DNA from 2 places in the Dickeya lacustris genome. Region 2 is predicted to be linked to the other one. Evidence: predicted binding sites of a transcription regulator. Region 2 holds the regulator's gene; the other holds the start of a gene.

Region 1 (5,809 bases), 1.7 Mb from region 2:
GCCAGTTTCACCGCATTACCGACAGCGTTGGAGTCTGTCGGGTTAATTAGCAGCAGCTTGGTGCCGCGAACGGTTAAATCCTGCACGTTAGAGAGTTCTTTGGCCGGGTTATTCTGTGAATCCAGAACTACCAGGTCATAGCCCAGTTTATCCGCTTCTTTTTGCGCGCCATCTTTTAGCGTAACGAAGAACGGGTTATTTAGCGTGGAAACAACAAGAGCAATGGTGTCCTTAGCCAGCGCATTAGCACTAACCGTCGCACTCAGGGCAACAGCGGAAACCAGAGTAGCAATCTTCTTCAGATTCATATTTCAATTCCTGTGTGGATAGAAAGTTATTTACTGCTTTTGTTATCAACCAAAACCGCCAGCAAAATAACGACCGCTTTGACGATCATTTGGTAGTAAGAAGATACACCTAACAAATTAAGCCCGTTGTTCAGAAAGCCTAAAATCAGCGCACCGATCAACGTTCCTACTACGCGTCCTTTACCACCTGACAGGCTCGTTCCCCCTAACACCACCGCTGCGATGGCATCCAGTTCATAGCCTGTCCCTGCTGTGGGTTGCGCCGAAGACAGGCGAGCGACTTCAATAATGCCCGCCAGCGCCGACAGCAAACCACATAACGAATAGACGACAACCTTGACCCTATCAACATTAATCCCTGACAAACGGGTCGCGGCCTCATTTCCACCCAGCGCATAGATATAGCGACCGATGCGGGTATGGTGCAGCATGTACCAGGTAGCCAGAAAGACCACCGCCATAATCCAAATCGGCGTCGGCACACCAAGAGGTCGGCCAATACCAAACCACCCTAAGGTATCGGCTGCGGCAGAAAAGCCGGTGTTAACCGGGCTACCGTTGGTGTAGACCATCGTGACGCCGCGTAACAGCAGCATCATTACCAAGGTAGCGATAAACGCCTGCACCCGGCCCTTGGCGATAATAACGCCCGTACCCGCGCCAATTACCGCCCCTAGCGCCAGCGCAGCGACAACCGCGACCAATGCATTAATCTCAAGGCCGACCAAGGATGCAGCGATAGCCCCGGTCAATGCCAACAGCGAGCCGACCGATAAATCAATCCCAGAGGTGAGAATGACTAATGTCATCCCTACCGCCATGATCGCGTTCACTGATGTCTGTTGCAGAATATTGAACAGGTTATTCAGCGTGAAGAAATTGGGGCTCATTGAAGACACCACCGCGATCAATATCAGCAGGGCTATCAATGATTTTTGCTCCATCAGCCACTCTTTGCTGAACCAGCGCCGGGCCGTGATTGTTTGAGAACTCATGTCTGACTTACTCCTGCTTTACGCGGTATTGCTTACCAACGGCCGCTGCCATCAGCGTTTCCTGTGTTGCCTGTTCAATGGCGAAATCACCGCTCAGGCGCCCTTCGTGCATCACAATCACACGATCGCTCATACCCAACACTTCAGGCATTTCCGATGACACCAGAATGATGCTCAATCCTTCCTGTTTGAACTGGTTAATTAACTGATAGATCTCTTTTTTCGCCCCGACATCTACACCACGGGTCGGCTCATCAAGAATCAGCACTTTTGGGCGCGTCATTAAGCCACGTGCTATCGCGACTTTTTGCTGATTCCCACCGGACAGCAGCCCTATTGGTTGCAGCATAGAGGGGGTACGGATATTGAACATGCGGATAAAATCGCCCACAGCTTGCTGTTCATCAGCATGGCGCAATGACCCCATCCCATTACTGAAATAGCGCAGTGCCGTCAGCGACATGTTTTCTTTCACCGACATGCCAAGCACCAGGCCATCCCGCTTGCGGTCTTCGGAGATATAGACGATGCCGTTGGCAAGCCCATCCTGCGGCGTGCGGGGTATGACCTCTTTCCCATCCAGCCAGACACTGCCCTGGGTGCGAGGAAGTGCGCCATATAGCACTTTCATCAGTTCCGTACGGCCTGCGCCCATTAGACCGGCAACGCCGAGAATTTCACCCTTGCGTAGCGTAAAGCTAACGTTATTCACCCCAGGGCCTGAGAGCCCATCAACACGTAAACGCTCATCGCCGGGCGCTTGATGTAATCGAGGGTATTGATCTTCGAGTTTACGCCCCACCATCATTTCAATCAGCGAGTCTTCCTGTAACCCGCTGACCGGGCGTTCGCCAATAAACTGGCCGTCACGGAACACCGTCACATCATCACAGATTTCAAAAATCTCTTTCAGACGGTGAGAGATGTACACAATCCCGCACCCTTGTGATTGCAACTCTTTGATAACGCTAAATAGCGAGGCTGTTTCAGTATCGGTCAGCGCATCTGTCGGTTCATCCATAATGATGACTTTCGACTCAAAACTCAGCACCTTGGCTATTTCAACCATTTGCTGATCGCCTATCGATAGCTCGCCCACCAACCGACGGCTGTCATAACGCAGGTTCAGTCGTTTGAGCAACGTATCGGCTTGCGCGTACATCCGTTTCCAGTCGATGCGCCCAAAACGGTTGGTGAACTCACGGCCAAGGAAAATATTTTCCGCAATCGTCAATTGAGGAATCAGATTCAGTTCCTGATGGATGATGCCAATACCCGCCTCCTGAGAGGCTTTCGGGCCATTGAAATCGACCTCTTTGCCGAGGAACTGAATACTGCCGGCATCTTTTCGATAGATACCGGTCAGCACTTTCATCATGGTGGATTTACCGGCGCCATTTTCCCCCACCAATGCCATCACTTTACCCGGATAGACATTCAGCGCTGCGCCAGATAACGCTTTCACGCCGGGAAAGGTTTTGGTGATGCCTTGCAATTGCAGTAAAGGTTGCATCGCTACCTCAGAAGGTTACGCCAGCACAAAGAATCACATTCGCATAGGGAGAGCACTCCCCGGTACGAATAATGGCGCGGCTCTTACCGCTTTGTTGTTTAAATTCTTCATGGCTGACGTAATGCAGTGAAATGGTGTTTCCCTGGTGTTGTTCAAGTTGTGCTAATTGCTTCAACAATGCGTCATGGAGTTGCGGATTTTTCTCGATGATCTCCTGCGCCAGAATCGCGGCCTCCACCTGCATTTCTGCCGTTACCACGCTCAGTACCTGCAAAAAACCGGGCACATTGTGGGTCAACGCCAGATCAATACGCGCCGTCGTGTCTGGAATGGGTAAGCCGGCATCGGCAATCACCAGTTGGTCGGTATGCCCTAACCGGGAAATCACGGATGAAACATCAGAATTCAGTAACGCACCTTTTTTCATTTTTATTTACCCTGCTAGCGAAACGTTTCGCTTGTACAATAAGTGTAGAAAAAGGCCGCCAGAAGGCAATCACAATCTTATAAAAATGTGATCGTTATCGAAACGTTTCGTTAGTGTTATGCAAGGGCACGGCGCGGATAGACGAGTAGCAAAAACCCGGAGAGAGAGCGAAAAAAAAGCTCCCGTAAACGGGAGCGTCTTATCGGGCATCGCCTCAGTGATTCAGCTTAAATTTCAACCTGAATACCAAGCTCAATCAGCCTATTGGGTGGAATTTCAAACTGATCCGCCGCACGCAGCGCGTTACGACTAAGCATCATGAAGAGTTTGCCGCGAATCCGCAGATACCAGGCGCGTTTACCCATCATCAGCGATTCATTTGACAAGAAGAAGGTGGTTTCCATCATCTGGCAGGCTAAACCATCCTGCCAGCAGCGGTGGAACACCTCTTCAACGTTCGGCGTTTCACGCCAGCCGTAGCTTGCAACCACACGCCAGAAGGTAGGGGAGAGCTGCTCAACCGACACCCGGCGCGCGTTATGTACGTAAGGCGCATCTTCCGTTCTCATGGTCAGCAACACCACTCGCTCATGCAATACTTTGTTATGCTTGAGATTATGTAGCAAAGCAAAGGGGATAACATGCGTTGCGCGCGATAAATACACCGCCGTGCCGGAAACGCGTACCGGCGGGTTTTTCTCCAGCGAGACAATCATGGCGTCAAGAGAGTTACCGTGCTCATGGATACGACGCAGCAAGCGAAAACGCTCACTCTTCCAGGTCGTCATAATCACAAACATCACCAGCCCCAGCGCCAGCGGCAGCCAACCACCGGAAATAATTTTCACCACGTTCGCCAGGAACATCGGTAAATCGATAGTCAGTAGTGCTGCCAGCAGCAACCAAACCAAGTAGCGATACCAGTTCCAGTTTTTCGCCGCCACGGTACAAGACAGGATGCTGGTCAGCACCATCGTACCGGTAACAGCAATACCATAGGCCGCAGCCAGATTACTGGAGTGTTCAAAGCTGACAATCACTATCACGACCGCCACATACAGTAGCCAGTTAATGAACGGAATATAAATCTGACCGGACTCCATATCCGAGGTATGCACAATGCGCATCGGCGGCAGATATCCCAGCCGAACCGCCTGGCGCGTCAGGGAGAATACGCCGGAAATCACCGCCTGAGAGGCGATAATGGTCGCAAGCGTCGCTAGCACCAATAGCGGAATCAGAGCCCAATCCGGCGCAAGCAGGAAAAACGGGTTTTTGATAGCTTCCGGGTTTTTCAGCAGTAACGCGCCCTGACCGAAATAGTTGAGTACCAACGACGGCAACACAGCAGAAAACCAGGCAATACGAATAGGCAGCTTACCAAAGTGGCCCATATCCGCGTATAGCGCTTCAACCCCGGTAATGGACAGCACCACCGCGCCGAGAGCAAAGAAAGACACCCGATTTATATTGGATAAAGAAATTGATAGCCCACTTGGGATTCAACGCTTGAAGCACGTCGGGATTGGCAATGATGCTTCGCGCCCCCAATATTCCCAGCGTTAAAAACCATACGGTCATAATGGGCGCAAACAGACTACCGACACGGCCAGTACCGTGCTTTTGAATCATAAACAGTAGCGTCAGCACGACGATGGAAATCGGCACGATATAAGTATCAAGCGCAGGGGCGACAATATCTAACCCCTCAATGGCCGACATCACCGAGATAGCCGGAGTAATAACCACTTCGCCATAAAAAAAGCTACCCCCGATAAGCCCCATGATAACCACAGCGGCTGTCACCTTATCTGAAGTGTTACGCCCGGCAAGCGACATCAGCGTCAGTATGCCGCCTTCACCTGCGTTATCGGCGCGCATGACATAGCTGAGATACTTTAATGACACAACCAGTACCAACAGCCAGAAAATCAGGGAGAGAAAACCAAAAACGGAATCGGGTTCAACCCCAAAACCAAACTGGCCGGAAAGACACTCTCTGAGTGTATAAAGAGGGCTGGTGCCAATGTCACCATATACCACTCCTATTGCAGCCAGCGTGATCGCCGGAAGTGAACGTTTATGTTCTGAACTCATAAACCTTTTCTTCTGTTATCAATTTATTAACAATCCGAGCCCTATTTTGCTGTGACTAGCCCGAAAACGCACAGTATGCACAAATCGCGTTAAAAGCCCATTTTTAATATAGCCAGCGTACTGTTGACGAGCAGGCCACGTTTGTTGATTAACGCATCCAATGGTGACAATAATTAATGTATGGCTAAGGCAGAAAACGTACGCTTTCCAGAGTTTTCTTACGCTTTCCGACTGCGATACCCAGCAACGACGGACTCATCATGATACAACCAACAGCTCTGGCCGAGCGCATCTCTCGTTTGAGCCATGCCCTCGAACACGGTCTTTATGAACGGCAGCATGCCGTTCGTCTCTGCCTGCTGGCCGCACTGAGCGGTGAAAGCGTATTCCTGCTCGGCCCGCCGGGTATAGCCAAAAGCCTGATTGCCCGGCGTTTGAAATATGCCTTTCGCCATGCGCGCGCCTTCGA
Region 2 (5,809 bases):
TTCCAGTGCATCCCCTGCGCCCGAGATTTGTGCTTCGCAGGTTAACAACGCTATACTCGGCCTCTGCTATTTCAGGCCAAACATCCGCCTGAGCTATCTATGACAGTTAACCCACCGTTTTTTATTAGGGGTCATTATGCGTTTACTTCACACCATGCTGCGCGTTGGCGACCTGCAACGTGCCATCGATTTTTATACCAAGATTCTGGGCATGCGTTTGCTGCGTACCAGCGAAAACCCAGAATATAAATACTCGTTGGCCTTTGTCGGCTATACCGAAGAGAGCGAAGGCGCAGTCATCGAGCTGACCTATAACTGGGGCGTAGACAGCTACGAGATGGGCTCGGCATTTGGTCATATCGCGCTGGGAGTCGATGATGTCGCAGGCGCTTGCGAGCGTATCCGGCAGGCTGGCGGTAAAGTAACGCGTGAAGCGGGCCCGGTCAAAGGCGGTACGACTATCATCGCCTTTGTTGAAGATCCTGATGGCTACAAAATCGAGCTGATTGAGCGCGCTCAGGCAGGCCAGGGATTGGGTAACTAACGTTTGCTCACCGGCTGATATTTCTGTTTCAGGTGCCGTAAGGCACCTGCTTTTCGCTCTCAAAGCGACTTTACCCGCTCTGCTGCTGCATCTCATGCCGAAATTTGCCATAATGCGCATTGTATGTTGCTGAAGAAATTAAAAAACGAATGGCCGAAAAACATAATCTGAACGCCCTCAATGCACGTTTTCGCGGTTTTTATCCCGTAGTCATTGATGTGGAAACAGCAGGATTCAACGCGAAAACCGATGCATTATTGGAAATCGCGGCAATTACGCTGAAAATGGATGAAAACGGTTGGTTACAACCCGATGAAACCCTGCACTTCCACGTTGAGCCTTTCGAAGGCGCGATTTTGCGTCCTGAAGCCTTGGCATTTAATGGCATTGACCCGGAAAACCCGTTACGGGGTGCCGTCAGTGAATACGACGCATTGCATGAGATCTTCAAGCAGGTGCGAAAAGGCATTAAAGATCAAGACTGCAATCGGGGGATCATCGTTGCGCATAACGCCACTTTCGATCACAGCTTTCTGATGGCGGCCGCCGAACGCTGCGGCCTTAAGCGTAACCCTTTCCACCCGTTCGCCACCTTCGATACCGCCGCGCTCAGTGGTTTGGTGCTCGGTCAGACGGTTTTGGCAAAAGCCTGTATCGCGGCAGACATCGCGTTTGATGCAAGTCAGGCGCACTCTGCGCTGTATGATACACAGCGCACCGCAGAGTTATTTTGCGAATTGGTCAACCGCTGGAAACGCTTAGGTGGGTGGCCACTGGTGATGGGCGATGAGTCTGAAGGGCAATCTGTTACCAAAGAATCTGTTACCAAAACAGCCGAGTGATAGCTGCCACATCAGGCAACGCATGCGTTGCCTGATGTCACCGCAAACGCAGATTAAGCCTGAGGCTCGTCTGCCTGCTGGGATCTGTATTTATCGGCAGTCTCTTTAATCAGGCTCTGCAACTCCCCACGCTGATACATTTCAATCAGAATGTCGCAACCGCCGACCAACTCGCCATCAACCCACAACTGCGGGAAGGTCGGCCAATTGGCGTACTTAGGCAATTCGGCACGGATATCTGGGTTTTGCAAAATATCAACATAAGCAAAACGCTCACCACATGCTGACAACGCCTGTACCGCCTGGGCGGAAAAACCACAGCTCGGCAGTTTTGGCGAGCCTTTCATGTACAGTAGGATCGGGTTTTCAGCGATCTGGCGCTGAATTTTCTCAACAGTGCTAGTCATTCTTTATGCTTCCTTAAGCGGGTGATGCCGGTATCAAGTCAGACTCGACATAGGATTACGGCCAGGAGCGCTAGCCGCTTTTCGTGCTATAGCCGGGTATTCTACCGATAGCGGCAACCACAAAAAAACGCTATCTTTTGTAGGGTTTTACGATTTTATCATCGCCGCGTGTCTGCCGCCGCCGCATTGATGGATAATTAAGCAAAAAACAACTGCTGTTAACGTTTTCTCACTATTTTGTAGTAACAAAAGCCCTATCCCCACTTTTTTATCAGGTCATTTTGGGGAATACTGTAAAGATTGAACGATTGAGGACACCATTCGGTCAGCATCATTATGCGTTTATTTATTACGCTTTTTTTATTATTTTTCAGTAATCTGTTTTTTAGTCTGGCACAAGCTGCGCCTCACAATAACGCTGTATTACCACGCAAAAGCGGCGTGGCTACGGCGAGTAAGGCTGTGGATGATCCGAAAAAAAGCAAGACTGCAAAGAGTGCTAAAAAAAGCGCCAGTGCGCCGTCTACTCCCCCTGCGTCATCGCGTAAAGCCGCTGTATCGGATAAGCACCCTGTACCTAAAAACACGGCAACCAGCCACTCCGGTGCACCTGCACACAGCAAAACTGCCGCAGCTAAAGGGAATGCCCCGGCTAACACGGCACACAATGCCGCTAAAACCGGCAAAAATGATAAAAAACCAGAGAAAACCCCCTTAGCCAAAGCGCCCCTGCCCACAGCTAAAAATGCCAAGAAAGGGCATGTGCCCGAACAGCCAGCAACGGTAGCGAAAGCGGCACATACCAAAAGCACAAAACCAGGCACAGGGCAGCCAGCAGCAAAAAATCACAAAGGTAAATCCAGCACTCATAGCGAAGAGTTAGCCGCCAGCGCGCATCACGGTAAGAACAAAAAAGACACACAGAACAAGTCCGTTATTGCCATGAATCCGGCGCATCAAAAGCGTTATCAGCATGCCAAGCAGACAGCGATGAATAAGCTGATGAGTCAGATTGGCAAGCCTTATCACTGGGGTGGCTCATCGCCCTATTCTGGTTTTGATTGCAGCGGATTAGTGTATTACGCCTACAAAGATGTGGTGAAAATCCCGATTCCTCGCACCGCTAACGAGATGTTCCATCTGCGCGATGCCGCCCCTATCAAGAAAAATGAATTGGAGAGCGGGGATCTGGTATTTTTCAGAATTACCAACCGAGGTGCCGCCGATCACGTCGGCGTTTATCTTGGCAATGGCCGCTTTATTCAGTCGCCCCGCACCGGCTCTGATATAAAAATCAGCAAACTGAGTGAAGACTACTGGCAGGATCACTACGTCGGCGCACGCCGCGTGGTGACACCGAAGACAATTCGTTGATACAGCGATTAAAAATCACACCTTTAGCGCGGTAATACGGCTTGATGGCGGGTTACGGTTATGGCCCACGACGCTCGATGACTCTCATTTCATTCGCGCTCCATCCACTCTCGATGCACTTCTGTACAAGCCGTCTGCCGTTAGCGCACTGAGATTGCCCGGCCAGCAAGAACGCGTCAGCCGGACAATACGGCGTTAATTCAATACAGCATTCATGCTGAACACCACAATCACCGCCAGCGCAACGGCCGTTGTGAATAACGACATCTTCAAATTAGTATCCATAAACATGCTCCTGTATTTGACGAAACGGCGGGTTATCACATCACAATGAATATACACCGACGATAAATATAACCAGTTTTTCATTATATGAAACAGCGTTAAAAAAACCGCTTTCCTCATCACAGAGATAACACGAATTATTTCTTCCACTTTTGATCTAGATCGGCCAGAATTCGCAGTTTACTGTATGCACTGCGTTGGCCGCCTCCCGGCCTCCCCTCCGGCGACACTTCGGCATATCTCCACCTGAAATCGTGCCTTGCTATCTGGCTGGAGATGAATTCACGCAGGCAAACGATTAACAACATATTTACTGCTGTAACAGATGCGTTGCTGTTACAACTGTTCAGGAGTCACTTGAGATGGCAACGATTAAAGATGTGGCAAAGCGCGCAGGCGTTTCAACCACAACCGTATCACACGTGATCAATAAAACACGTTTCGTCGCCGAAGAAACCAAAGCTGCGGTGCGTGCAGCCATCAAGGAATTGCACTACTCACCAAGCGCGGTGGCGCGCAGCCTGAAAGTGAATCACACCAAGTCTATCGGGTTGCTGGCCACCTCAAGTGAAGCGCCCTATTTTGCTGAAATTATCGAAGCCGTCGAAAATAGCTGTTACGCCAGAGGCTACACCCTCATTCTGTGTAACTCCCACAATAATCTGGATAAACAGCGCGCTTATTTGTCCATGCTGGCGCAAAAGCGCGTTGATGGCTTATTAGTCATGTGTGCCGAATACCCACCCGCGCTGTTATCCATGCTGGCTGACTACCGCCATATCCCGATGGTCGTCATGGACTGGGGGGAAGCGCACAGCGATTTTACCGACACCATCATCGATAATGCCTTCACCGGCGGCTACATGGCTGGCCGTTACCTGATTGAACGGGGCCACCGTGATATTGGCGCAATCCCTGGCTCGCAGGAACGTAATACCGGCAGCGGTCGCTATCTGGGCTTTCTCAAGGCGTTGAAGGAAGCGGAAATTACGATACGCGAAGAATGGGTGGTGCAAGGCGATTTCGAACCGGAATCCGGCTATAAGGCCATGCACCAAATTCTGGCGCAAAAGCATCGCCCGACGGCGGTATTCTGTGGCGGCGATATCATGGCGATGGGCGCGATTTGTGCCGCAGATGAGCTGGGATTGCGGGTTCCGCAGGATATTTCGGTGATAGGGTATGACAATGTTCGCCACGCCCGTTATTTCACGCCGGCGCTCACCACTATCCATCAACCGAAAGAGCGTCTCGGACAAGCCGCATTCTCAATGTTGCTGGATCGCATTACCAGCAAACGTGAGGAAGCGCAGACCATTGAAGTCCACCCGACGCTCATTGAGCGTCGCTCTGTCGGCGATGGCCCCTTCCTCGACTATCGGCGCTAATACCGCGCCAGTCCCGGCTGGTCAGGAAAAACCATGACCAGCGCTGGCAGCCACACTCCGGTCATGGTTTTTGACGACAACAACCATCATCTGACGCTGCCAGATAGCTATGCCAACGGCTCGCCAACTGTCCTGACTGTGCATTTGTTCTGACTGTGCGTTGCGCGCGCTAACCGCTTGACAGCGCAAGAGCCCAGGTTTCTCACTGAGGCCTCAACCGGCGGCTCAGGCACATTCTTTGCCCTTTGCCGCCGGGTTAAGGTTATTCGTCTTGCGCTGCCTCTGCCTCTGCCTGCTGCCGGGCTTGTTGGGCCGCCATCACACGCTCAACGGAATCGACTATCGCTTGTGTTTGCGGGTCAATTTTCAATATTGATGCGATCGCCAAGCCGCTTTTTCCCCAGCGTGGTACGTTGCAGTGTTTCAGGGATCAAATGCACACAGAAACGACTGCGAGTGACTTCACCCACCGTCAGACTAATGCCGTCAATACCAATAAACCCTTTATGCAAAACATATTTCATCAGGCTGGTATCCGACAGGCGGAACCAAATCTGATGGTTATTTTCTGAGGTCAGGATCTTCACAACCTCTGCCGTACACATAATATGGCCGGACATGACATGCCCACCGATTTCATCGCCATATTTGGCCGCACGCTCAACATTCACGCTGTCGCCGACGTTAATCTCGCCCAGGTTAGTCAAGCGTAATGTCTCTTTGATTAAATCAAAGCTGACGCAATCGCCGTTAATCTCGGTTACGGTCAAACAACAGCCGTTATGCGCCACAGAAGCGCCCGGCTCAAGTCCAGGCAGCAGTTCAGCAGGCAGTTGGATGACGTGAGTGCGAAAATTGGGTTTTTCATCAACAGACACGACTGTCGCCGTGCCTTGAACAATACCGGTAAACATGATGGTGTTCTGCTCTCCTGAATCGGGTCATAAAACGCGATGGATGCAACCTTGG

Evidence for each region. Region 2 encodes PurR, which represses purine synthesis genes. Its sites were predicted from a motif close to CANGCAAACGTTTGCNTG; they were not measured.
Region 1: the regulator PurR is predicted to act here: its motif matches at 3,425-3,442, upstream of rbsD (D-ribose pyranase).

The regions. Positions count from the first base shown of each region.
Region 1 covers NZ_CP114280.1:2,546,189-2,551,997, forward strand. Annotated here, with positions in the region: gene rbsB (ribose ABC transporter substrate-binding protein RbsB) at 1-308, opposite strand, end outside; gene rbsC (ribose ABC transporter permease) at 335-1,303, opposite strand; gene rbsA (ribose ABC transporter ATP-binding protein RbsA) at 1,311-2,816, opposite strand; gene rbsD (D-ribose pyranase) at 2,824-3,243, opposite strand; partial or broken gene kup (low affinity potassium transporter Kup) at 3,471-5,340, opposite strand; gene ravA (ATPase RavA) at 5,601-5,809, shown strand, end outside.
Region 2 covers NZ_CP114280.1:862,395-868,203, forward strand. Annotated here, with positions in the region: gene gloA (lactoylglutathione lyase) at 137-544, shown strand; gene rnt (ribonuclease T) at 694-1,386, shown strand; gene O1Q98_RS03905 (Grx4 family monothiol glutaredoxin) at 1,440-1,793, opposite strand; gene O1Q98_RS03910 (C40 family peptidase) at 2,130-3,167, shown strand; gene cydH (cytochrome bd-I oxidase subunit CydH) at 3,363-3,452, opposite strand; gene purR (HTH-type transcriptional repressor PurR) at 3,815-4,840, shown strand; partial or broken gene O1Q98_RS03925 (riboflavin synthase subunit alpha) at 5,103-5,754, opposite strand.